DNA from 2 places in the Niveibacterium sp. COAC-50 genome. Region 2 is predicted to be linked to the other one. Evidence: predicted binding sites of a transcription regulator. Region 2 holds the regulator's gene; the other holds the start of a gene.
The links. Region 2 encodes LexA, which represses DNA repair genes until DNA is damaged. Its sites were predicted from a motif close to ACTGTATNTANATACAGT; they were not measured.
Positions count from the first base shown of each region.

Region 1: a site for LexA is predicted at 8,714-8,731, ahead of HH302_RS15670 (ATP-dependent helicase). Genes of this name have one in related genera too.

Region 1 is NZ_JABCJM010000004.1:29,965-41,322, reverse strand. It holds gene ntrC (nitrogen regulation protein NR(I)) at 1-1,265, shown strand, start outside; gene HH302_RS15710 (biotin--[acetyl-CoA-carboxylase] ligase) at 1,398-2,189, shown strand; gene HH302_RS15705 (type III pantothenate kinase) at 2,189-2,899, shown strand; gene HH302_RS15700 (SPFH domain-containing protein) at 2,970-3,995, shown strand; gene HH302_RS15695 (DUF4178 domain-containing protein) at 4,062-5,981, shown strand; gene HH302_RS15690 (hypothetical protein) at 5,981-6,121, shown strand; gene HH302_RS15685 (DUF350 domain-containing protein) at 6,137-6,355, shown strand; gene HH302_RS15680 (polyamine aminopropyltransferase) at 6,462-7,979, shown strand; gene HH302_RS15675 (hypothetical protein) at 8,131-8,565, opposite strand; gene HH302_RS15670 (ATP-dependent helicase) at 8,752-10,815, shown strand; gene HH302_RS15665 (SLATT domain-containing protein) at 10,819-11,358, opposite strand, start outside.
Region 2 is NZ_JABCJM010000001.1:971,837-983,194, reverse strand. It holds gene HH302_RS04385 (ABC transporter substrate-binding protein) at 1-1,283, opposite strand, end outside; gene HH302_RS04380 (peptidylprolyl isomerase) at 1,796-2,275, opposite strand; gene HH302_RS04375 (peroxiredoxin) at 2,275-2,694, opposite strand; gene HH302_RS04370 (zinc-dependent alcohol dehydrogenase family protein) at 2,897-3,892, shown strand; gene lexA (transcriptional repressor LexA) at 3,934-4,536, shown strand; gene HH302_RS04360 (hypothetical protein) at 4,533-5,156, shown strand; gene HH302_RS04355 (methyltransferase) at 5,163-6,359, opposite strand; gene fabI (enoyl-ACP reductase FabI) at 6,475-7,260, shown strand; gene HH302_RS04345 (SurA N-terminal domain-containing protein) at 7,356-9,254, opposite strand; tRNA gene HH302_RS04340 (tRNA-Asp) at 9,320-9,396, opposite strand; tRNA gene HH302_RS04335 (tRNA-Val) at 9,421-9,496, opposite strand; gene HH302_RS04330 (HU family DNA-binding protein) at 9,543-9,830, opposite strand; gene lon (endopeptidase La) at 10,043-11,358, opposite strand, start outside.

The DNA.
Region 1 (11,358 bases), on a different contig from region 2:
GCGCCGCGCCGCCGCAGGTGATGATGAGCGACATCCGCATGCCGGGCGAGTCGGGCCTCGTCTTACTGGAGAAGGTCAAGGCGCGTTATCCGAGCCTGCCGGTGATCATCATGACCGCCTATTCGGACCTCGATAGCGCAGTGTCCGCCTTCCAGGGCGGCGCCTTCGAATACCTGCCGAAACCCTTCGACGTGGATCAGGCGGTCGAGCTGGTGCGCCGCGCGATCGAAGAGAGCCGTCACCGCGGTCCGGCCGCCGAGGAAAGCACGACCGTGCCGGAAATCCTTGGCCAGGCGCCCGCGATGCAAGAGGTCTTCCGTGCCATCGGCCGCCTTTCGCAGTCGCATGCCACGGTGATGATCAACGGTGAGTCGGGGTCCGGTAAGGAGCTCGTCGCCCGCGCATTGCATCGTCATAGCCCGCGCAAGGATCAACCCTTCATCGCCATCAACACGGCAGCGATCCCGAAGGATCTGCTCGAATCCGAACTGTTCGGCCACGAGCGGGGTGCCTTTACCGGCGCCACTGCGCAACGTCGTGGTCGCTTCGAGCAAGCCGAGGGCGGCACGCTGTTCCTCGACGAAATTGGCGACATGCCGCCGGAGTTGCAGACACGGCTGCTGCGTGTGCTCTCAGACAACCACTTCTACCGGGTCGGCGGTCACCAGCCAATTCGCGCCAACGTCCGCGTGATTGCGGCGACTCACCAGAACCTTGAGCAGCGGGTTCGCGACGGCTTGTTCCGCGAGGACTTGTTCCACCGCCTCAACGTGATCCGCCTGCGCCTGCCGCCGCTGCGCGAACGCAAGGAAGACGTGCCCCTGCTGGCGCGCCACTTCCTGTCGCGCTCGGCGCATGAACTGGGGGTTGAGACCAAGCGGCTTTCGGAGCAGGCGCTCAAGTATCTGCAGACGCTGGAATTCGCCGGCAACGTGCGCCAGCTGGAGAACCTGTGCCACTGGCTCACCGTGATGGCCCCGGGCCAGACGGTGGACGTGGGCGACCTGCCGAGCGAGGTGCGCGAGCAACCTGCGCGTGTGGCCTCGGAGTCCTGGCTCGACGCTTTGTCGGTGGAGGCTGACCGCCTGCTTGCGACCAAGCCAGGCGAAGTGTTCGACATGCTTACGCGCGAGTTCGAACGCAACCTGATCCGCCGCGCGCTCAACGCAACCGGCGGGCGCCGCGTCGAGGCGGCCCAGTTGTTGGGCATTGGCCGCAACACGATCACACGCAAGATCCAGGAACTCGGCATGGACGCCGAGTAACAACACCGGCACTTCGCGCCGCGCAAGCCGTGGCGCGAAGTGCTGCAGTGTTGACGCAACACCGCCCCGCGCGGGCTGCTCTGGAACGGTGCAGCCGTTACACTGCGCGTTTTCCAAGCTGGATCACGCGCAGTGTCAGATCGCACCGATCAGGAGCTGGCCCGCCTCAAGGCGCAGCTCGGCCCCGTCGCCGCCCGTTTCGACGCCGATCTGCTCGAAACCTGCCCCTCCACAAGCAGCCTGCTTCTCGACCGCGCGGCAGCCGGTGCGCCCTCGGGCGCCGTGCTGTGGGCGCTCGAGCAGACCGCTGGTCGCGGTCGTCGTGGCCGCGCATGGGTGGCGCGACCCGAGGCCTGCCTCACTTTCTCCCTGCTGTGGCGATTTCAGCCTGGCACGCGCCTCTCCGGGCTCAGCCTTGCCGCCGGCCTGGCCGTTGCACAGGCCCTCGAAGGCCTTGGTGCGCGCGACATTGCACTGAAGTGGCCGAACGATATCTGGCTTGACGGACGCAAGTTGGGTGGCATCCTGATTGAGCTGCACCAAAGCGGTGCGCGCACGGCGGCGGTGATCGGAATCGGCCTCAATCTGGCGCCTCCGGCGCCCGGCGATGTGCTGGATCAGCCGGTCGCCGGGCTTTCCGAGTCGAGCGCCGTGTCGACCGATCCGGTGGTTGTGCTGGCTGCCGTGCTGGCGTCGCTGGCCACCACGCTCGACCTGTTTGAGCGCCAGGGGTTCGCGGTCCTGCGCGATGCCTGGCAGGCGCGCCATGCGTTGCAGGATCAGCCGGTGCGCTTGGTCGACGACAGCGGCGAGGCGGAAGGCCTGTGCCGCGGCGTTGATGCAGAGGGCGCCTTGATGCTGGAGCGCGATGGCCTGCTGGTGCGCGTGCTGGGCGGCGATGTGTCGCTGCGGAGGCGCGGCTGATGTACCTGCTGATCGATGCTGGCAATACCCGCGTCAAATGGGGTTTTCACGATGGCAGCCGTTGGCTGTGCCGTGAGGATGTTGCCCATGACGCACTGGCGACCTGCGATTTCATGCGTTTCGGTGTGCCCGAGCGGGTGCTGATCGCGCATGTGGCCTCCGATGCGATCCGTTCGCTGATCCTGGAACAGCTGGGCGATACCGCTGGGCGCGCCGAATGGCTTGCTGCGAGTCTGTCGCGCTGCGGTGTGACCAACCGTTATGCGGAGCCGACGCGGCTCGGGCCGGATCGCTGGGCAGCCGCAATCGGTGCCTGGCATCGGGTGCGCGGCGCGTGCGTGGTGGTGAGCGCCGGTACCGCGACGACGGTGGATGCGATCGACGCTGGCGGCAACTTCCTCGGTGGGCTGATCCTGCCGGGGCATGGCTTGATGCTGCGCGCGCTGGCCGGTGGCACGGCGGCGCTGCCGCTCGCCGAGGGCGATTGCGTGGCGTTTCCGAAGAACACGCACGACGCGATCGAAACCGGTATCCGCTATGCGCAGTCGGGCGCGGTGGAGCGTTTTCGCCAGGAGATGCCGGCCCACACGCCGGTAGTGTTGTCCGGCGGATCTGCTGCAGCGCTGGCGCCGCTGATCGCGCCGCCGCGTATCGACTTCCCGAATCTGGTGCTCGAAGGCTTGCTCTGCGTGGCGCGCGACACGGCCTGAACGGCCGGGATCTGGTTCGCAAGCCCGCGGCGCAGTAGCATCCCCGCTCTACCCTCAGGAGATCCCAGCCATGGCTCTGATGGATTTCATCAAGAAACAGTTCATCGACGTCATCCACTGGACGGAAGACGACGACAGCGTACTGGTGTCGCGCTATCCGATGCAGGACATGGAGATCCAGTACGGCGCCCAGCTCACGGTGCGCGAGTCGCAAGCCGCGTTGTTCGTGAACGAAGGCCGCGTCGCGGATCTCTTCGCGCCGGGCCTCTACACGCTCAAGACGCAGACGCTGCCGATCCTGACGAACCTGCAGAACTGGGACAAGCTGTTCCAGTCGCCGTTCAAGAGCGACGTCTACTTCTTCAGCACGCGGCTCAAGCTCGATCGCAAGTGGGGCACGCCGCAGCCGGTGACGATTCGCGACAAGGATTTCGGCATCGTTCGCCTGCGTGCCTTTGGCCTTTATGGCTATCGCATCGTCGATCCGAAGCTGTTCCACACCGAAGTCAGCGGCACCCGCGAGCACTACACGGTGGACGACCTCGACGGCCAACTGCGCGGCACGATGGTGTCGTGCATGAGCGAGCTCTTCGGCGAATCCGGCGTGGCGTTCCTCGACATGGCGGCCAACCTGTCGGAGTTCGGCGCGCAACTCAAGGCGCGCATGGAGCCGGCCTTCGCGAAGTTCGGCCTGGCGCTCGACAACTTCGTGGTCGAGAGCGTGTCGCTGCCGGAAGAGCTGCAGAAGGTGCTCGACCAGCGCATCGGCATGAACATGGTGGGTGACCTCAACAAGTTCACCCAGTACCAGACCGCCAACGCGATCCCGATTGCCGCGGGCAATGAAGGCGGTATTGCTGGCGCGGGTGCGGGCCTTGGTGCTGGCATCGCGATGGGGCAGGCAATGGCGGGCGCCTTCACGCAAGCTACGCAGGCCGCGGCGCCGGCCGCTGCACCCGCGGCCGCGGCACCGGCGCAGTCCGCGGAGGATGTCGTGGCCTTGCTGGAAAAGCTCCATGGCCTGATGGAGAAGGGCATCCTTACCGCCGAAGAGTTTGCGGCGAAGAAGGCCGAACTGCTCGGCAAGCTCTCCTGAGCGCCGTGTGACGTGGATGCTTGCCGTGCATGCACGCGCTGCCGGCAAGCTCGCTGACCTGCACGCATGCCCGTCAACGTAATTTGCCCCTCCTGCGGCGCCGCTGTGCGCTTCCAGTCCGCCGCCTCGGCGCTGGCGGTGTGCGCGTACTGCCGTGCGACGCTCGCACGCGATGGCGACACGCTTAAGAATCTTGGCCGCATGGCCGAGCTGTTGCCGGACGACAGCCCGGTCCAGATCGGCACGCAGGGGCGTTGGGGCGGTACCGGCTTCGGCGTGGTGGGCCGGCTGCAGTTGCGCTACGACGCCGGCTTCTGGAACGAATGGCACATCCTGTTCGACGACGGCAAGTTCGGCTGGATGTCGGAATCAGGCGGGCAGTGGACGGTCACACTGCCGCATCCTTCGCGACCGGAATTCCCGCCGTTTGAGGCGATCCGCCCTGGCGCGCGGGTGCAGATCGCCGGCAAGGTATTCGAGGTCAGCAACAAGGAGGAGGCTGTCTGCCTTTCCGGCGAGGGCGAGCTGCCCTTCGTTGTCGGGGCCGGCTACATCGCGCCGGTGATCGATCTGCGCGGGCCGGATGATGCGTTTGCGACGATCGACTATTCGTCCGATCCGGCCACCGTGTATGTTGGCGCCTCGGTGGACCGCGCTGCACTCAAGCTCGCGAATACGCGCGACCGCGCCAGCGAGGCGCTGGTGGCGACGCCGGCACGGAAGGCTGAAGCGATTGCCTGCCCGTCCTGCGGTGCGCCGTGGTCGCTGCATGATCAGGGCGTGCTGGCGGTGGCGTGCACCAGTTGCGGCGCCTTGTCGGATGTGGATGGCAAGGTCGCCAAGGTGCGCGACGCTGCGCGTTCCAGCTCGCGCGTGGTGCCGCCGCTCGCGCTGGGCAGCAAGGGCAAGCTCGACGGCGTCGAGTGGGAAGCCATCGGCTTCATGCGCAAAGGCGTGCCGCATGAGGTCGGCACCTGGGACGAGTACCTGCTGTACGACGGCAAGGGTGGATTCGCCTGGCTCGTATCAGAGCGTGGTCACTGGAACTTCGTGCGCCAGATCGACAAGCTGCCGGTGCAAAACGTCGGCGGTGATCGACCGGAATACACGCTTGGTGGCTCGCGCTACCGCCACTTTGCCGATTACCGCGCCGAGGTGATTTCGGTGCTGGGTGAGTTCACCTGGCGGGTGCGTCTGGGTGACAAGGTGCAGGTGCGCGACTTCATTGCACCGCCCAACGTACTGTCCTGCGAGCAGACCGACAACGAATGGACCTGGTCCGCCGGCCGCTACCTGTCGCCAGACGAAGTCACTGCGGCGTTTGCGCTCAAGCGCCCGTTGATGCGCGCCTCGGGTGTGAATGCCTGTCAGCCCAACCCGCATGCTGCGACGCGCTGGCCGGTGCTGGGCTTGTTCCTGGTGTTCGCGCTGGTGGCGTGGATTGTGCACGGCGTGTTCACGGGCGGGTCGTCGGCGGTGTTTCATCAGACGAGACTCGAACTGCAGCCGGGCCAGGAAACCTCGCTGACCTCAGAGCCCTTCCGGATTCCGTCGGACCAACGGCGTGTCGAGGTGGATCACTTCGCGCCGGTGTCGAACACCTGGGCGGGGGTAGAGGTCGAGTTGGTGAATCGTGGCTCGGGCGAGCACTTCGCTGCGGCCAACGAGATCTCGTACTACTCTGGCTACGATTCGGACGGGTCGTGGTCCGAGGGTGGGCAGAGCGGTAGCGCGGTGTTCTATCAAGTGCCGGCGGGTGAATACCACCTCGTGGTGCGTGGCGAGTTGCCGGCCGATGCGTCGCAGTTGTTGACCGATCAGGTCACGCTGCGGGTGGCGCCGCCGCCGTTCTCCAACCTCGCCAGTTGCTGGTTGCTGCTGCTGTGTTTTCCCTTGTTTGCCTTCGTGCGTAGCTACAGTTTCGAGGTGGCGCGCTGGAGCGAGAGTGACCATCCGATGACCAGCAGCTCGGAGGACGACGACTGATGATCAAGCTCTTCTCGGTCACCGCACTGCTCGCAATTTCGCTGCTCGGCTGGATGGATTCGCGCGGCTATGGCCTGTTCGACGAGCGCGGTACCTCTTCGAGCGCCCGCTCCAGCGGCGGGCGCCTCTATCACAAGTAAGCAGGAGCCCCAATCATGGAACTGTTCTTCAACGCGCGGCCGCTGCTCGGCTCCATCGTCTATTCGATCCTCGGCGTGGTGGTGTTCTGGGTGTCCTTCATCATCGTCGACAAGATCACGCCCTACGACCTGTGGCGCGAGATCGTGAAGGAGCGCAACCTGCCGCTTGCGATCATCGTCGCCGCGATGTGCCTTGGCATTGCGATCATCGTGGCCGCGGCGATTCACGGTTAGTCGCGAGCACCGCCTCGCTTCCGCCGCCTCGCGCGGCGGAAGTGCCACACCACGTCATAGACCCCCTTGGCGGGCGCCAGCTTGATTGGCTGCGTCGCGCATTCAGATGAGCTCACTTCGCACACAGCGCCACGCGCTGCTCGTTTCCGTCTTCATCGTCGCGTCCTGCGGATTGGCCTACGAGTTGGTCGCCGGGGCGCTGTCCTCCTACCTGCTGGGCGATTCGGTGACGCAGTTCTCCACCGTCATCGGCACCTATCTGTTCGCGATGGGCGTGGGTTCCTGGCTGTCGAAGTACGTCGAGCGCAATCTGGTTCTGCGCTTCATCCAGCTCGAACTGCTGGTGGGGCTCGTCGGTGGTTTCACGCCCGCAGCGTTGTTCGGCATCTTCGCGCTGGAGGCAGCACCCTTTCGCGTGATGCTCTACTGCGCGGTGCTGGCGGTCGGCGTGCTGGTGGGGCTGGAGATTCCGCTGGTGATGCGCATCCTGCGGCGCGAGCTGTCCTTACGCGATCTGGTATCTCAGGTGCTGACGGTGGACTACCTGGGCGCGCTCGCGGTGTCGATCGCGTTTCCGCTGTTGCTCGCACCGCACCTCGGGCTGGTACGCACTGGACTCCTGTTCGGTCTGCTCAACGCGGCGGTCGCGCTGTGGGCCGTAGCGGTCTTCCGCGCGCAGTTGCCGCAGGCACGCTTGGTCGTGGTGCAGTGCGCGGTGACGCTGGCGGTGATCGCGGCTGGCTTCGGCTTCGCCGGGCGCTTTACCGGCTGGGCCGAACAGCAGATGTACCAGGATCCGATCCTCTACACCCGCACCACGCCGTACCAGCGCATCGTGCTGACGCGCTGGAAGGACGATCTCCGCCTGTTTCTGAACAACAACCTGCAGTTCTCGTCGGCGGACGAGTACCGCTACCACGAGGCACTGGTGCATCCGGGCCTCGCGAGCTTGCCGTGGGCGCGCCGCGTGCTGGTGCTGGGCGGCGGCGACGGCCTTGCCGTGCGTGAGATCCTCAAGTACCCGCAGATCGAACATGTCACGCTGGTGGATCTCGACCCGGGCATGACTTCGCTGTTCCGCGATGCCCCGGCGCTTCGGGCGCTCAACGGTAACGCCTTCCATTCGCCCAAGGTGCAGGTCATCAACACCGACGCCGGGCGCTGGCTGGAGGATTCACGCGAGCGTTTCGATTTCGTCGTGGTGGATTTTCCCGACCCGTCCAACTTCGCCGTCGGCAAGCTCTACACCACAGCGTTCTACCGGCTGCTCGCGCGCCACGTGGTGCCCGAGGGGCGCGCGGTGATCCAGGCGACCAGCCCGTTCTACGCACGCAAGGCCTACTGGACGGTGGTCGCGACGCTGGAGGAGGCGGGCTTTCAGACCGCGCCCTACCATGCACTGGTGCCTTCCTTCGGTGAGTGGGGCTACATCCTCGCCGGCCGTGTGCCTTACGAGCCGCCCGCCACGCTGCCGGTGCCAACGCGTTTTCTCGACGGGGGCACGCTGGCCGCGATGTTCAACTTCTCGCGCGATATGGATCGCGTTGCGGCGGAACCGAATCACCTGAACAGCCAGAACCTCGTGCGGACGTTCGAAGACGAGTGGCGGCACGCGATCCGCTGACGAAGGTCTGAATAAGTGGCTGCGACGGCGCATCGCGGCGTTGTGGCGTGCTCGCTCCCGCGCCTATCCATTTGATATGTCTTGGTCGCTGCGCCTTGCGCTGCATCCGTCTCGCTAACCTCTTCCGACCTTCCCCAAGCGCAGGCCGGTGTCAGTGCCGGCGTTCGCCCGAGTCGCTGCCCCGTATCCACGGATCGTTCGGCAGGAAGGGGTTGCGCGGCGGTAGCGCCGCGGTGCAGCGGTCATGCAGTTTCAGCAGCGCGCGCAGTGCCGGCTCCGGGAAACCCTGGCGGCCGCAGCGGGTATCGGTGATCAGGCTGTCGAGGTAGTCCAGCGCGGTGAACGGTTCGCGCCAGATCAGCGCGAGCTGGTTCGCGACATGTGGAAACGTGTCGGCGAGCAGATTGGCGTTGGGGTCACGCGACTCGGCGAGCCAGCGTTCGGCGAGCGCACTCAAGTGGATCCGCGGGTCGCTGCTGTGGTCGTAGCCCGCTTTGCGAACGCCGGGCACGGCGTGCCGCAGATCGGCGTCGAGCGACGCACGGGCGTCGTCGTGCGTCACGTTTTCAAACGGCATGATGTGCATTGCCCCCTCCACCTTGTGTGACTGGTGGACAAAGTATGGACAACGCATGCCTACCTTGCCGGGCGATTGATGCGTCGTCGCTTCGTCGGCGCGCTGCGTTCGCGTGGCGCTGCGGCCCGCCGCGATGGGCTGGTGCGATGGTTTTGAGGGTGTATATTCATACACCTTTTGCCTTCGGGTCATCCCATGTCAGCCCTTGCCCAAGCCCCTGCCACGTTTGCCGCGCGCCTCAACCCCGAGCAGAAGGCGGCCGTCGAGTACGCCGACGCCGCGCCGCTGCTGGTAATCGCCGGCGCTGGCTCGGGCAAGACCAACACGCTGGCCCACCGCGTGGCGCACCTGGTGCTGGGGGGCGCGGACCCGGCGAGCATCCTGCTGCTCACCTTCTCGCGGCGGGCGGCAGTGGAGATGACGCGCCGCGTCGAGCGCATTCTCGGCAGCGCCAGCGATGACCCGGCGCTGGCGCGCGCAGCCCTGAGCTGGGCCGGCACGTTTCACGGCATCGGCGCGCGCCTGTTGCGCGAATACGCGGAAAGGATCGGCCTCGGGCCCGCCTTCACGATTCATGATCGTGAAGACTCCGGCGATCTGATGAATCTGGTGCGGCACGAGCAGGGCCTGTCGGCGAAGGAAAAGCGCTTCCCGACCAAGCAGACCTGCCTCGCGATCTACTCCCGCGTGGTGAATACCGGGGCTCCGCTGGCCGATGTGCTGCGCGATGCCTTCCCCTGGTGCGCGATGTGGGAAGACGATCTGAAGAAGCTGTTTGGCGCTTACGTCGCTGCCAAGCAGCGGCAGGACGTACTCGACTACGACGATCTGCTGCTCTACTGGGCGCACATGGCGGCGGAGCCAACGCTCGCCGCCGAGCTTGGCCAGCGCTTCGCGCATGTGCTGGTGGATGAGTATCAGGACACCAACCGTCTGCAGGCCTCGATCCTGCGCGCGCTCAAACCGGATGGTCGTGGCCTTACGGTGGTTGGGGACGATGCGCAGTCCATCTACGCCTTCCGCGGCGCAACGGTGCGCAACATCCTCGACTTCCCCGGCGAGTTTGCGCAGCCAGCTACGGTGGTGACGCTGGAGCGTAACTACCGCTCGACGCAGCCGATCTTGGCCGCGAGCAATGCAGTGATCGGGCTCGCGGCCGAGCGCTTCACGAAGAACCTGTGGAGCGAGCGCGGCGCAACCCAGCGCCCGCAGCTGGTCACCGTGCGCGACGAGGCGGACCAGGCGCGCTACGTGGCCGCCCAGGTGCTGGCGCGTCGCGAAGAAGGCGTGGCGTTGAAGAAGCAGGCGGTGCTGTTCCGCGCCGCGCATCACAGTGCGCCGCTGGAGATCGAACTCACGCGCCGCAACATCCCGTTCGTGAAGTTCGGCGGCCTCAAGTTCCTCGAAGCGGCGCATGTGAAGGACATGCTGGCGGTGCTGCGCTGGGCCGAGAACCCGCGCGACCGCGTCGCGGGCTTTCGCGCCGTACAACTGATGCCGGGCATCGGCCCGAAGAGCGCGGCACGCATCGTCGATCTGGTTGAGGCGGCGAACGACCCGGTGGCGGCGCTGGCGGATTTCGCGCCACCCTCGTCGGCGGGCGAGGCCTGGGCGGCACTCCCCGCGCTGTTGGGCGACCTGCGCTTGCGCGCCGCCTGGCCGGCCGATCTCGAACGTGTGCGCCGCTGGTATGCGCCGCACCTGGAGCGCAAGTATGAGGACGCTGCGATCCGCGAGGCCGATCTGCTGCAGATGGAGCGCATCGCCGCGAGCTACCCGAATCGCGAACGCTTCCTGACCGAACTGACGCTCGATCCGCCGGACGCGACCAGCGACGAATCCGGCGTACCGCTGCTCGACGAGGATTACCTGATCCTGTCGACGATCCATTCGGCGAAGGGGCAGGAGTGGGAGTCGGTCTATCTGCTCAACACGGTGGACGGCTGCATTCCGTCAGACCTAGCGACCGGCAGCAGCGCAGAGATCGAAGAGGAACGCCGCCTGCTCTACGTGGCGATGACGCGCGCGAAGGACGCGCTCCATCTGCTCACGCCACAGCGCTTCTACGTGACGCAGCAGAGCGGCGGCGGTGACCGTCATGTGTATGCCCAGCGCACCCGCTTCATCCCGCCCTCGGTGCTGGAGCACTTCGAGCAGGCCGTGTGGCCAGTGGCCGGAAGCAATGCGGCGGGGGCTGTCACGCCGCCGCCGCAAGCGGTGGTCGATATCGCCGCGAAGCTGCGCGGCATGTGGGGTTAAGGTTTAGCGGCTGATCCGCAGCGAGGGTTCGGCGTCGCCAGCCGAGACGCTGCTGGCCACCAGCGGGTCGCCGCCCATCTGCGGCAAGCCCAGCGCATGGGCAACGAACACGGCTTCGAGCGCCACGATGACGAGTGGCAGCGCGAGGCCGGAGACATTCGTGAGCTGTGCGCGTAGCGCGAGCCGCATCCGCTCGCCGCGGCCGAGGCGGTGTTCGCCCGGCATGTCCAGCAGCGCGAGGCGCTGATCGTTGCGCGATGGGGTTTCCAGGTTGCGCAGGGTGTCGGCATGGCGCAGCCGGAATTCATCGAGGATATGCGACGAAATCGCGCCGGGGCCGACGTCTTCGCACACCTTCTCGAATTCGCGCGCCAGCTCGCGCAGTCGATCGCCACACTCGAGCAGCACGCGGGCGCGCAGCGCATGGTTGGCCGAAGCGACCAGCACCACGCAAACCAGCACCGATACGCCGAGGAAGATCTGCAACAGATTCAGCACGTTGGGCGCCAGTGCAAGCCGCACGCCGGCGTTCTGCAGCAGCGG
Region 2 (11,358 bases):
CCGCCATCGCCGATCAGCGGGTCGAGCATGTTCACGAAGAAGTACTCGGTGGCCGGCTCGATCTCGGTCTTCAGCGTGATGCCCTGCTTCTTCATCGCATCGGATAGCGAGAGCCCACCGCCCTGCATCTGCAGCGCGGTATCGAAACTCGCCATCGTCTTGAAGCGGGTCGAGGCATAGAAGTCGTAATAGCCCTGCAGGAACTTGTTCCAGAACGGCGTCGCCTCTTTCTCGTAGACGAACTTCACGCCGTCGATCATCGGCAGACGCTTGCCGCAATCGTCGAGCAAGCCGCGCTCCTTGTCGCCGGGCGCGCCTTCGCACGGGTATGTCTGCTCGCGGAAGTTCGGATTCCGCTCCATCAGGATCTCGCGCAACGGGCGGTTTCGCGTGAGCATGAACGGGCCGGTTCCGATCGGCCACATGTCGAGCGTGAGTTCGCGCTTGGCCATGCCCGGCTGAGCGTAGAACTTCTCCGCCTCCCAAGGCATCGGCGCCGAGAACGGCATCGCAAGCCAGTAGATGAACTGCGGATACTTGCCCTTCAGGCGAATCCGAAGCGTGTGCGGATCAGGCGTCTCAACGCCGGCCAAAGGGTACTTGCGCAGATCGATCCAGCCATCCGGGTCCGCCTTGCCGGCCTTCACGTCGGCTTCCAGCTGCGCAATCAGCTCATCAAAACCAAGGATCTGCTTGAATAGCTCGAGCGAGGGGGATTCCAGCTTCGGGCGCGCAATCCGCTTGATACCGTAGGCGAAGTCCTCCGACACCAGCTCGCGCGTGCCGGTGAACTCGAAATCGGTGATTTGCGAACGCCCGCCCAGCTTCGCATCGTCGAGCCCCTCATACCGCAGCTTGCCGGCGCCATCACGCGCCAAGGCCGGATGGGGCTGGAAGCGCACCCCCGACTTCAACGGTATCTCGTAGACGCTTTGTGCGATGTCGGCCGCAGGGGCGTCCGTTGGCAACGGTTGGCCCTGTTTGTCGAGGTAACTGACCTTCGGCATCGCGGCAGCAAGCCCCGGTTGCAACTCGAAAGGGCGCTTGAGGTAATGAAATTCGTAGAGCGTCTCGTAGATCGAGTAGGTGAACCACGCTTCGTCTTCGACGTAGGACTGCACCGGATCAAAGTGTTTCGGACGCGAGTTGAACTCTTCGTGCAGGAAGCGCTTTTCTCGCTCAGCCGCAGGATATGGGCTGTTCCACACCTCATCACAACCGGTCAGGACGAGCGCCGCGCCCATCAGCAACGCCGCCAGAAAGCTCAGCTTCGTCGTGATCATGACGACGCGATCCATCGCGGCGCCGACCCGGCATCAAGACTCATCCGAATCGCGCGATCCCGCGCTACAGCATCCAACATCGGTTCAAACATCAGACACGAATCCAGTAAAAGTTTCGGGTTTAGCAGCATTCATGCCAAAGCAGCCATCCGACGACCTGGACACACCCTGCTCTTCACGACTCACGCAATACATCGAACTTCCAGTCGCATTCCGCGCAACATTCACCGCATGTCAATCGACAAACGCCGTCTCGGTCGCAAGCAATGCCGCGCGCCACATCCCAAGCCTGACCCCTCCAGGCAAGCAACTTGGCACCACCACGGTGCCAACGACGCGGCCCGCCACACTGCAATGACGCGGCGGACGTTACCGGGCTGCCGACTTGAGCGCTTGTTGCCAGGCGCCCGAAACTTTCCTGCTGGCGGCACAAAAGAAAACGGCATCCAGGCCAAGGCCCGAATGCCGTTTTCTTGCATGCAGAGCGCCCGGCAAGCCGGGCGCTTCAGCAATCAGTGCTGATGACCACCTGCGCCGTGCACATGACCATGCGAAATCTCTTCCGCCGTCGCCATACGCACTTCCGCCACCGTCACGTCGAACACCAACGCGGTGCCAGCGAGCGGGTGATTGCCATCCACCACGACCTTGCCCTCGGCGATATCGGTCACGCGGAAAAGCATGTCCTCTTCACCGTCTTCACCGACGCGCTCGAACGCCATGCCGATCTCGATGTTGTCCGGGAACAGGTCGGCCGGCTCGATCATGACCAGGCTTTCGTCGTAATCGCCAAACGCATCTTCCGGCTGAAGCTTGACGACGATCTTCTCGCCAACCGACTTGCCGTGCAGCGCCTCTTCCAGGTGCGGGAAGATGGCGTCGTAGCCACCATGCAGATAGACCAGCGGGTTCTTGCCGTCGTCGATCATGTTGCCGTCCGGGTCATGAACGGTGTAGTTCAGGGTCACGACGGCGTTCTTTACGATTTCCATTAGTTGTTCCTTGCTATTTCTTTAACGAGCTTGAGTACTTCGGCTGCGTGCCCACGTAGCTGAACGTCATCAATGAGGTGACGCACAACACCGGCGCGATCGATCAGGATGGTTGTGCGGCGCACGGTATCGCGCTCACAGCCCTCACGTCGGTGCAGCACCCCATAGAGTCGGCACACTTCCAGGTCGGGATCGGACAGCAGGCGGATCGAAATCCCATGCTCATCGCGAAACGCGGCGTGCGTCAGGCAATCGTCCGGGCTGATCCCGATGACGGCCGCCCCTTCACGGATGAAGTCGTCTTCGTGGTCGCTGAATTCAATCGCCTGCCGCGTACAGGCAGGTGTTCCATCACGAGGGTAGAAGCACAGCACGACCACGCCACGCTGCGTCGCATCACGCAGGTCGAAAGTCTCCATGTCCGCATCGGGCAGCACAAAGTGCGGCGCGACGCAGCCCGGAGCCAATGCTGTGCCTCCCGGGTGTGGGCCGGATTCTACCGGAAGTCGATCTGCCCCGACGCCGCACTCCATGCCGCACCTCCTGCGCCATGCGCCCGCAAGTCCACTAGGATTAGATCAAGCCACGCTGCACCACAAGCATCCGACATCAGGAGGTCTCATGGTTCGCACGTCCCGCGCAATGCAACTGCAACACCCGAATCAAGCGCTCGTCGAAATCGAACGCGCTGTGCCGCAGCCAGCATACGGCCAACTGCTCCTTCGCGTCGAAGCCTGTGGCGTTTGTCGCACAGATCTCCACTTGGTCGACGGCGAACTGCCGCAAGCGCACACGCCCATCGTACCGGGACACGAGATCGTCGCGCGAGTGGAGGCTGTCGGGGCAGGCGTTGGCGGCTTCAGTCGCGGCCAGCGCGTTGGCGTGCCCTGGCTTGGCTGGACATGTGGCCGATGCGCGTATTGCGTGAGCGGCCGCGAGAACCTGTGCGATCAGGCGCGCTTCACCGGATGCCAGATCGACGGCGGTTATGCGGAACACTGCGTCGCCGACGCGCGATACTGTTTCGCGCTGCCGGATGGCGACGACGCCGCCTCCTTGGCGCCGCAGCTATGTGCAGGCCTGATCGGCTACCGCGCGCTCAGCATGGCCGGCAGCGGCACACGAATCGGGCTCTACGGATTCGGTGCGGCGGCCCACATCGTCGCCCAGGTGGCACGCCAGCAAGGCCGTGAGGTGTATGCATTCACCCGGCCGGACGATCACGAAAGCCAACAATTCGCGCGTTCGCTCGGTGCGGTGTGGGCGGGCAATTCGGACGTTGCCGCGCCCGAGCAACTCGACGCGGCGCTGATCTTCGCTCCGGTCGGCACGCTGGTGCCCAAGGCACTCGCAGCGCTTCGCAAAGGCGGTGTGGTGGTCTGTGCCGGCATCCACATGAGCGACATTCCGGGCTTTCCCTACGCAGCGCTTTGGGGCGAACGTCAGATCCGCTCCGTCGCCAACCTCACCCGTCAGGATGGCACCGCATTCCTTGAACTCATGCGCCAGCATCCGGTACATACCGAGGTCACACGCTTTCCGCTTGCACGCGCAAACCACGCCCTCGCACAGCTACGCAACGGCAAGCTGCAGGGCGCAGCCGTCCTGATCCCCTGAGCTCGCTTGCGCAACAGCTGTTTCTGTACAAAAATACAGTCATGACGCACGCATCCGACCTTACCCCTCGCCAGGCCGAAATCCTCGACCTGATTCGGCGCACCGTTAGAACAGAGGGCCGCCCTCCGACACGGATCGAGATCTGTGAGGCTTTCGGCTTCCGCTCGCCCAATGCTGCGGAAGAACACCTGAAAGCGCTGGTCAGAAAAGGCGCGATCGCGATGGAAGAAGGGCGAGCACGGGGTATCCGCCTGCTTGAAGAAACGGGCCTGCCGGTGGTGGGCCGTGTCGCCGCGGGCAGCCCGATTCTTGCCAGCGAAAACCTCGAGCAGCGCCTTGATGTGGATCCCGCGATGTTTGCACCTGCGGCCGACTATCTGCTGCGGGTCAAGGGGCTATCGATGCGCGATGCAGGCATTCTTGATGGCGATCTGATCGCGGTTCATCGCACGCCTGAGGCCCGCAATGGCCAGATCGTGGTTGCACGGCTCGGCGACGACGTCACCGTGAAACGGCTCGAGCGTCGCGGCAGCAGTATCCGCCTGCTGGCCGAGAACCCGGACTTCGCGCCAATCGAACCCCACCCTGACGAGTTTCAGTTGGAAGGCATTGTCGTTGGCCTGATTCGCAACGGCTTCCATTGATCAGCACCGTGCCCAGCCCTTTGCCCCTGAGCGATGGCGAGCGTTTGCTTGCCCGCAGCCGCCGTTTTTTCTTGCTGACTCTGGTCTTGGCGATCCCGACCGCACTGCTCGGTTGGCAGCTCTTGCCAACCTGGTCCCACATCGCAGCGCTTGAAGGCGCTGCGTTCCTTGCGGCAGCCACCGCATTCGGGCTCGGCCTCATCGCGCTACCGCTCGGCACTATCGCCAGCCTCGTTGCGGCGCTTTTCCTGCGCACCGAGAGCAATATCCGCCCCGGACGGCAAAGCCGCGCCAACGCGGCCGACTTGGTCTGTACGATCGGCGCCGTCATGACCAGCCTGCTCCCGGCCAGCTGGCCCGCCTCAAAAGCCTTGCGGGCCCTCCTCACCGGCGGGATTACGATCCGCCAGCCGATCGAACATCATTTCAGCATCAGCAGCGACCCCCTCGCCTTCTGGGAGAACGTCACCTTCTGGTTGCTGGCTGCCGCTGCCCTAGCGGGTCTGGCTGCCTACTTCTGGCGCTCACGTTGGCTTGCATATCGGACGCGCGTCACTATAGAGCCGGCCGCAGCACAGGCACTCAACCAACAAATTAAGCCCGAAGGCGCTCCGAGATAGGTGTGGTCAGCCCGGCGCCGTGGCGTTCAGCAGCAAATTGCGCGGCGTCAGCATGCGGTCACAGAAAGCGTCAATCGACACACGGAACCCGGCGTCGATCAGGGGCGTCGCAAGGTCGCAGACCAGCCACAACTCCATCACCCGTCGAAACGCGAGGCGGACGGCCGATCGCCGCATCATCACGTCGAATCGACGCTGGCCTTCTTTGAGCAGTCCAGACAATGCCGACGACGGCGGACTCGCTAGCCCCTCCCGATCGCAGATGCGCGCCATGAATTCGGAAAAAGGCTGAAGCATCCAGGCCGACGGCACCGGTTTGAACGTTCGATAGCCGCCGCCCGAGGCCTCGCGCCATGCCACAAAGGCGAGCTTCCATTGCGCAGCGCGATCCCGCTCTCGGACGTTGCGGTCCGGCGCTGTAACGGTCTCGGTCACCGCGAGGTGGAGTTCATCGCGAGACACCCGCAACCGGGAGTCGGAAGAAAACGGGCGGTATTCGGTCTCTCGTAAGCGGTAGTAGCAACACGGAGCTATCGCCACCCCCGCTGCGCCGCCCCCCGCCGCCGCACTGACCAGGTCGCGATGCAGGTCGCCACAGGCATGCAGCGCCATCACGTAACGCCCAGCCACCATCGCCGCGGCTTCTGGCCTTAGCGCGTCACCCACCACAAAGGTCTGCCCTGCAGCCCTGGCGCGCTCGGCCAATCGTTCTCCCGCGTGACACAGCGCCGGATCGATCTCAAGCGACGTTACGTCCACACCACGGGTCATCGCGACAAGACGCCCGAGGTGCCCCTTGCCCGCACACCATTCGAGTACGGCCGCCGGCGGCTTACCAACCGCACTCGCGAACGCCTCGATCTGCGCCAGCTTTCGCCCGGGCACACCCCATGCGGAACGAGCCTCAACATTGCCGCCAACTCGGGCAAGCGCTGCCACATGAATCAGACCCGAGCGATAGCCGGGAATCGCCACACGATCCGAGAGCCATTGAACCAAAGCACTGTTGTTGCCAAGTAGCTGCGCCAGCGCGTCCATGGGCATACACTGAAGCTCGGCATCAAGTTCCGGGAACGCATCCACCCACTGCGGCCGTTCGATGCGAAACGGCATCTCGCGCCAGAGCGGGGCCGCCGCAAGCAGCACGGATTCCAGTTGGATCCGCCTCGCTGTGATCGCCTGATTCGTGAGGGCCTCCGTCATACCTTCCAGCAATTCATATACTTGTATCAATGGCCCTTCATTGCGGCCGTGACAGGGTTAAGGGTTCAGCGCGGACCTCCGATATAATCCCGGGTCCGCAACAAGGAGACTGTATATGGGTTTTCTCGCCGGCAAACGCATCCTCATCTGCGGCCTGCTCAGCAATCGCTCGATTGCTTACGGTATTGCCAAGGCCATGCATCGTGAGGGCGCACACCTTGCCTTCACCTACCAGAACGACCGTTTCCATGAGCGGATCAGCAAGTTCGCGGCAGAGTTCGATTCGGACATGATCTTCCCCTGCGACGTCGCCGACGACGCGCAGATCAGGGACCTGTTCGACGCGATTGCCAAGCGCTGGGACGGCCTGGATAGCCTTGTGCATTCGATCGCGTTCGCGCCCAGCGACGCGCTTGAGGGCGACTTCCTCGACGGCTTCTCGCGCGACGCATTCCGAACCGCCCAGGAAGTCTCCGCATACAGCTTCCCTGCGCTCGCCAAGGCCGCACGCCCACTCATGAAAGGGCGCAACGGCTGCTTGCTGACGATGTCCTATCTGGGCGCGGTTCGCTCCCTGCCGAACTACAACGTTATGGGCCTCGCCAAGGCAAGCCTTGAGGCGTCGGTGCGCTACATGGCAACCTGCGTCGGCCCAGAGGGTACCCGCGTAAACGCCATTTCCGCCGGGCCGATCAAGACCCTTGCTGCATCGGGCATCGGCAATTTCGGCAAACTGTTGGCATTCAACGAACGGAATGCGCCGCTGCGTCGCAATGTCACGATTGAAGAAGTCGGCAACGCCGCCGCCTTCCTGTGCTCGGACCTGGCCTCCGGCATCACAGGCGAGATCATGTATGTCGATGGCGGTTTCAATACCACCGCATTGGCCGCAGCAGAATAGTCGCCAAACAGGTGCCGTCGCGCTGACGGCACCTCACAGGCAAAAAGAAACGGGCCCGATTGGGCCCGTTTCTCTATTCAACGGCAGAAACGCTATCAGTCCTTCGCCTCGAAGGCCTTGGCGCTGAACTTCACCGAATAGCGATCCTTGAGCGCCTGAACGTAGGCACGCAGATCCTCTTCTGCAAGCAGGCGGCCGTACTGACCGGCAAGCGCAGTGCGGCGCGGGTCATTCGCCGCGAGTTGCGGCTTCGTCACCTGGCTGATACGGAACACGGCGAAGCCTTGGTTCGGTACCGCCACGCCCACATAGGCCGGCAATTTGTCGACCGGCGTCCGGAAGACCGCCTTCAGCGCCTCAAGCGGAAGCGGGCCCGGCTTACCACGCGAAACCGCACCACTCGGCCCCCACTTGGCGTCAACCGCCTCGCCCTTGCTGAGCTTTGCGATCTGCGCTTCGCCATCTTTGGCTGCCAGCTTGATTGCTTCCTCTGTGGTCAGCTTCTGTTCAATGGCTGCACGCACCTCTTCGAACGGACGCACTGCCGCCGGCTTGTGCTCAACCACGCGGAGCGACACGAGCGTGTTGTTACCCAAGTCAATGGCTTCCGTATTGCGTCGATTCTTCAAGGCATCCGCTGCGAACAACGCAGCCATGACTTTCTCATTGTCGAACGGCGCAGGTCCCTTGCTACCCTTGATGATCCAGTCACTCTGGTGCAGCGCGAGCTTGTACTTGTCGGCCGCCGGCTTGAGGCTGTCCGGCTGTTCGTACACGGTATTGCCAAAACTGTCGGCGATTTCCGCGTAGCGTTTCGCTGCAGCCGCACGCTTCAGTTCCTGCGCAATCTCGGCCTTGGCCTGATCGAAGGACTTGGTACCGCCACCACGCACTTCTTCCAGACGGATGATGTGATAGCCGTAGTCGGTTTCAACAACGCCGCTCAACTGCCCCGGCTTGAGTGAGTACGCAGCATCTTCAAACGGCTTGACCATCGCGCCTCGGCCGAAGAACCCGAGATCGCCACCATTCGCGGCCGAACCCGGATCCTGCGAGTTGGCTTTTGCAAGCGCGGCGAAGCTATCCGGCTTCTGCTGCAATTGCTTGAGGAGCGCCTCCGCCTTTTCCTTGGCCGCAGCACGCTTGGATGCGCCGGCATCCTTCGCCGCTTCGATCAGAATGTGGCGCGCGCGGCGCTCTTCCGGCGCCGAGTAACGATCCTTGTTGGCATCGTACTGCTTGCGGATTTCGTCATCGCTCACGGTGGCCTGCGCGGCCAACTCGTCTTGCGAGAGGAGCACGTACTCGACCTTGATCTGCTCCGGCGTCTCGAAACGCGAGCGATTGGCCTCGTATTCCTTCTTGGCAGCGCCATCCGCGAGTTTGACCTGCGGAACGTAAGTGGCTGCCGAGAGAGACCACATCGAGACTTCGCGGCTTTCATCCTGAAGCTCAAGCCAACGATCGATCGTCGCCGCCGGTACAATCGCCGACCGGGCAAGGCCGCCAATCAGTTGCTGCTGGGCCAGATCCTGCGCAAGGCCAGACTCGAATCGATCGACCGAGTAACCGCGCGCGGCGAGCATCTGCTCGTAACGCTTCGGCGAAAACTTGCCGTTCTCTTGGAACGCGGGAATGCCTGCGATCGCCTGACGCAAAGCGTCGGGTGCAGCGCGCATCGCATTTGCATCCAGCTGCAAGTGGAGCAGGCGCTGATTGACGAGCCCCTCAACCACCGAGCGCTTCAGCTCAGGGCGCTGCAGCATCGCCGGATCGAAAGCCTCACCCATCTGGCTACGCAGACGGTCCTGCTCTTCGCGCAGCGCCTGATCGAGCTCCTGCTGGGTGACCTTGCTACGGCCAACCTTGGCCACAAAATCATCGCGCCCGATATTCTGCAGATAGGACTCGATGCCGAAAAACGCGAAAGTAATCGCGATGAGCGCCAGGAGCACCTGGACAATGCGCTTATTGTTGCGGACTGCGTCGAACATGCTGCGATCGGGGGACCAAGAAAAGTTATGGATACAAAAAAGGCGAACTCACGTTCGCCTCGATTTGGCGGAGTGGACGGGACTCGAACCCGCGACCCCCGGCGTGACAGGCCGGTATTCTAACCGACTGAACTACCACTCCGCGCCTAGTTGTCCAGCCAAGGGCTGGTGGGTGCTGACGGGCTCGAACCGCCGACATTCGCCTTGTAAGGGCGACGCTCTACCAACTGAGCTAAGCACCCGCTCTGCTGAGCGCCGCCGTAAATCTGCGGCAATCAGTAAAGCGAATTAGTTTACCGCATCCTTGAGCGCTTTGCCAGGGCGGAACTTCGGAACCTTAGCCGCCTTGATCTTGATGGTCGCGCCAGTTCTCGGATTACGCCCGGTACGCGCTGCGCGCTTGCCGACGGAGAACGTACCAAAACCAACCAACGTCACGTCGTTGCCCTTTTTGAGCGACTGCTTGACTGCAGCGATCGTCGCGTCCAGCGCGCGCCCTGCTGCTGCCTTGGAAATTTCGGCCTGCTTTGCGATGACCTCGATCAACTCGGATTTGTTCACAAAAGCCCCCTCAATTCTTCGGTAGTGGGAAATGGGATCCTGCAAGCCAATGCTGGCGCGGGTTTCGGCACCCCACGCATCCACAAGCCTGTCAGGGCTTTATAAACGAGCCGAAAGCACGGTGTCAAGCCGCTTTGCGGCAAGGCTGAGCAGGGTCAGGCGCCAGAAAAACAAAGGACCGGACACTTCAAAAAGTGTCCGGTCCTCTTCTAGTGCCAGCGGCCGGATCAGTGTTTCAAGAGCGCCGCCGACAGCTCACCCTCAGCCTGTGGCGGCGTCGCGGCATCCTCCGTGACAACCTCGTCGATCGGCTCCGGTTTGCGCTCCAGCGCAAGCTCCAGCACCTTATCGATCCACTTCACCGGCACGATTTCCAGGCGGTCGCGAATCTCAGGAGGCAGATCCTGAAGATCCTTGACGTTTTCCTCAGGAATCAGCGCGGTCCGGATACCACCACGAACCGCCGCGAACAGCTTCTCCTTCAGGCCGCCGATTGCCAACACCTCACCACGCAGGGTGATCTCGCCCGTCATCGCGACGTCAGCCCGGACCGGGATGCCGGTCAGCACCGACACCAAGGCGGTGGCAATCGCAATGCCCGCCGACGGGCCATCTTTCGGCGTCGCGCCCTCGGGCAGGTGAATGTGAATATCGCTCTTCTGATAGAAGTCGTCAGCGATGCCAAGCTGTTTGGCGCGCTTTCGCACCACAGACAGCGCAGCCTGAATCGACTCCTGCATCACTTCACCCAGCTTGCCGGTCGTCAGGACCTTGCCCTTGCCCGGCAGGACGACCGACTCAATCGTCAGCAGCTCGCCACCCACTTCGGTCCAGGCAAGACCGGTGACCTGGCCGACCTGATTGTCTTTCTCGGCAACGCCAAACATGTAGCGGCGCACACCGAGGTACTTGTCGAGGTTCTTGGCGTTCACCACGATCTTGCTGCTACGGGCACGAAGCACGATCGACTTGACGACCTTGCGGCAGATCTTCGAGATCTCGCGCTCAAGGCTCCGCACGCCGGCCTCTCGGGTGTAGAAGCGAACGATGTCGCGGATTGCATCCTCGGTTACCGACAACTCTTCGCGCTTGAGCCCGTTGTTCTTCATCTGCTTCGGAAGCAGATAGCGCTGCGCAATGCTCACCTTCTCATCTTCGGTGTAGCCAGACAGCCGGATGATTTCCATGCGATCCAGCAACGGCGCCGGGATGTTCAGGCTGTTTGCCGTCGCAACGAACATGACGTCCGAGAGGTCGTACTCCACCTCGACGTAGTGATCGACGAAGGTGCTGTTCTGCTCCGGATCAAGCACCTCAAGCAGGGCCGAGCTTGGGTCGCCACGGAAATCGGCACCCATCTTGTCCACTTCATCCAGCAGGAACAACGGGTTACGAACCGCAACCTTGGTCATGTTCTGCAGAATTTTGCCCGGCATGGAGCCAATGTAGGTCCGGCGATGGCCACGAATTTCGGCCTCATCGCGCACACCACCCAGACTCATGCGAACGAACTTGCGGTTTGTCGCTTTCGCGATCGATTGAC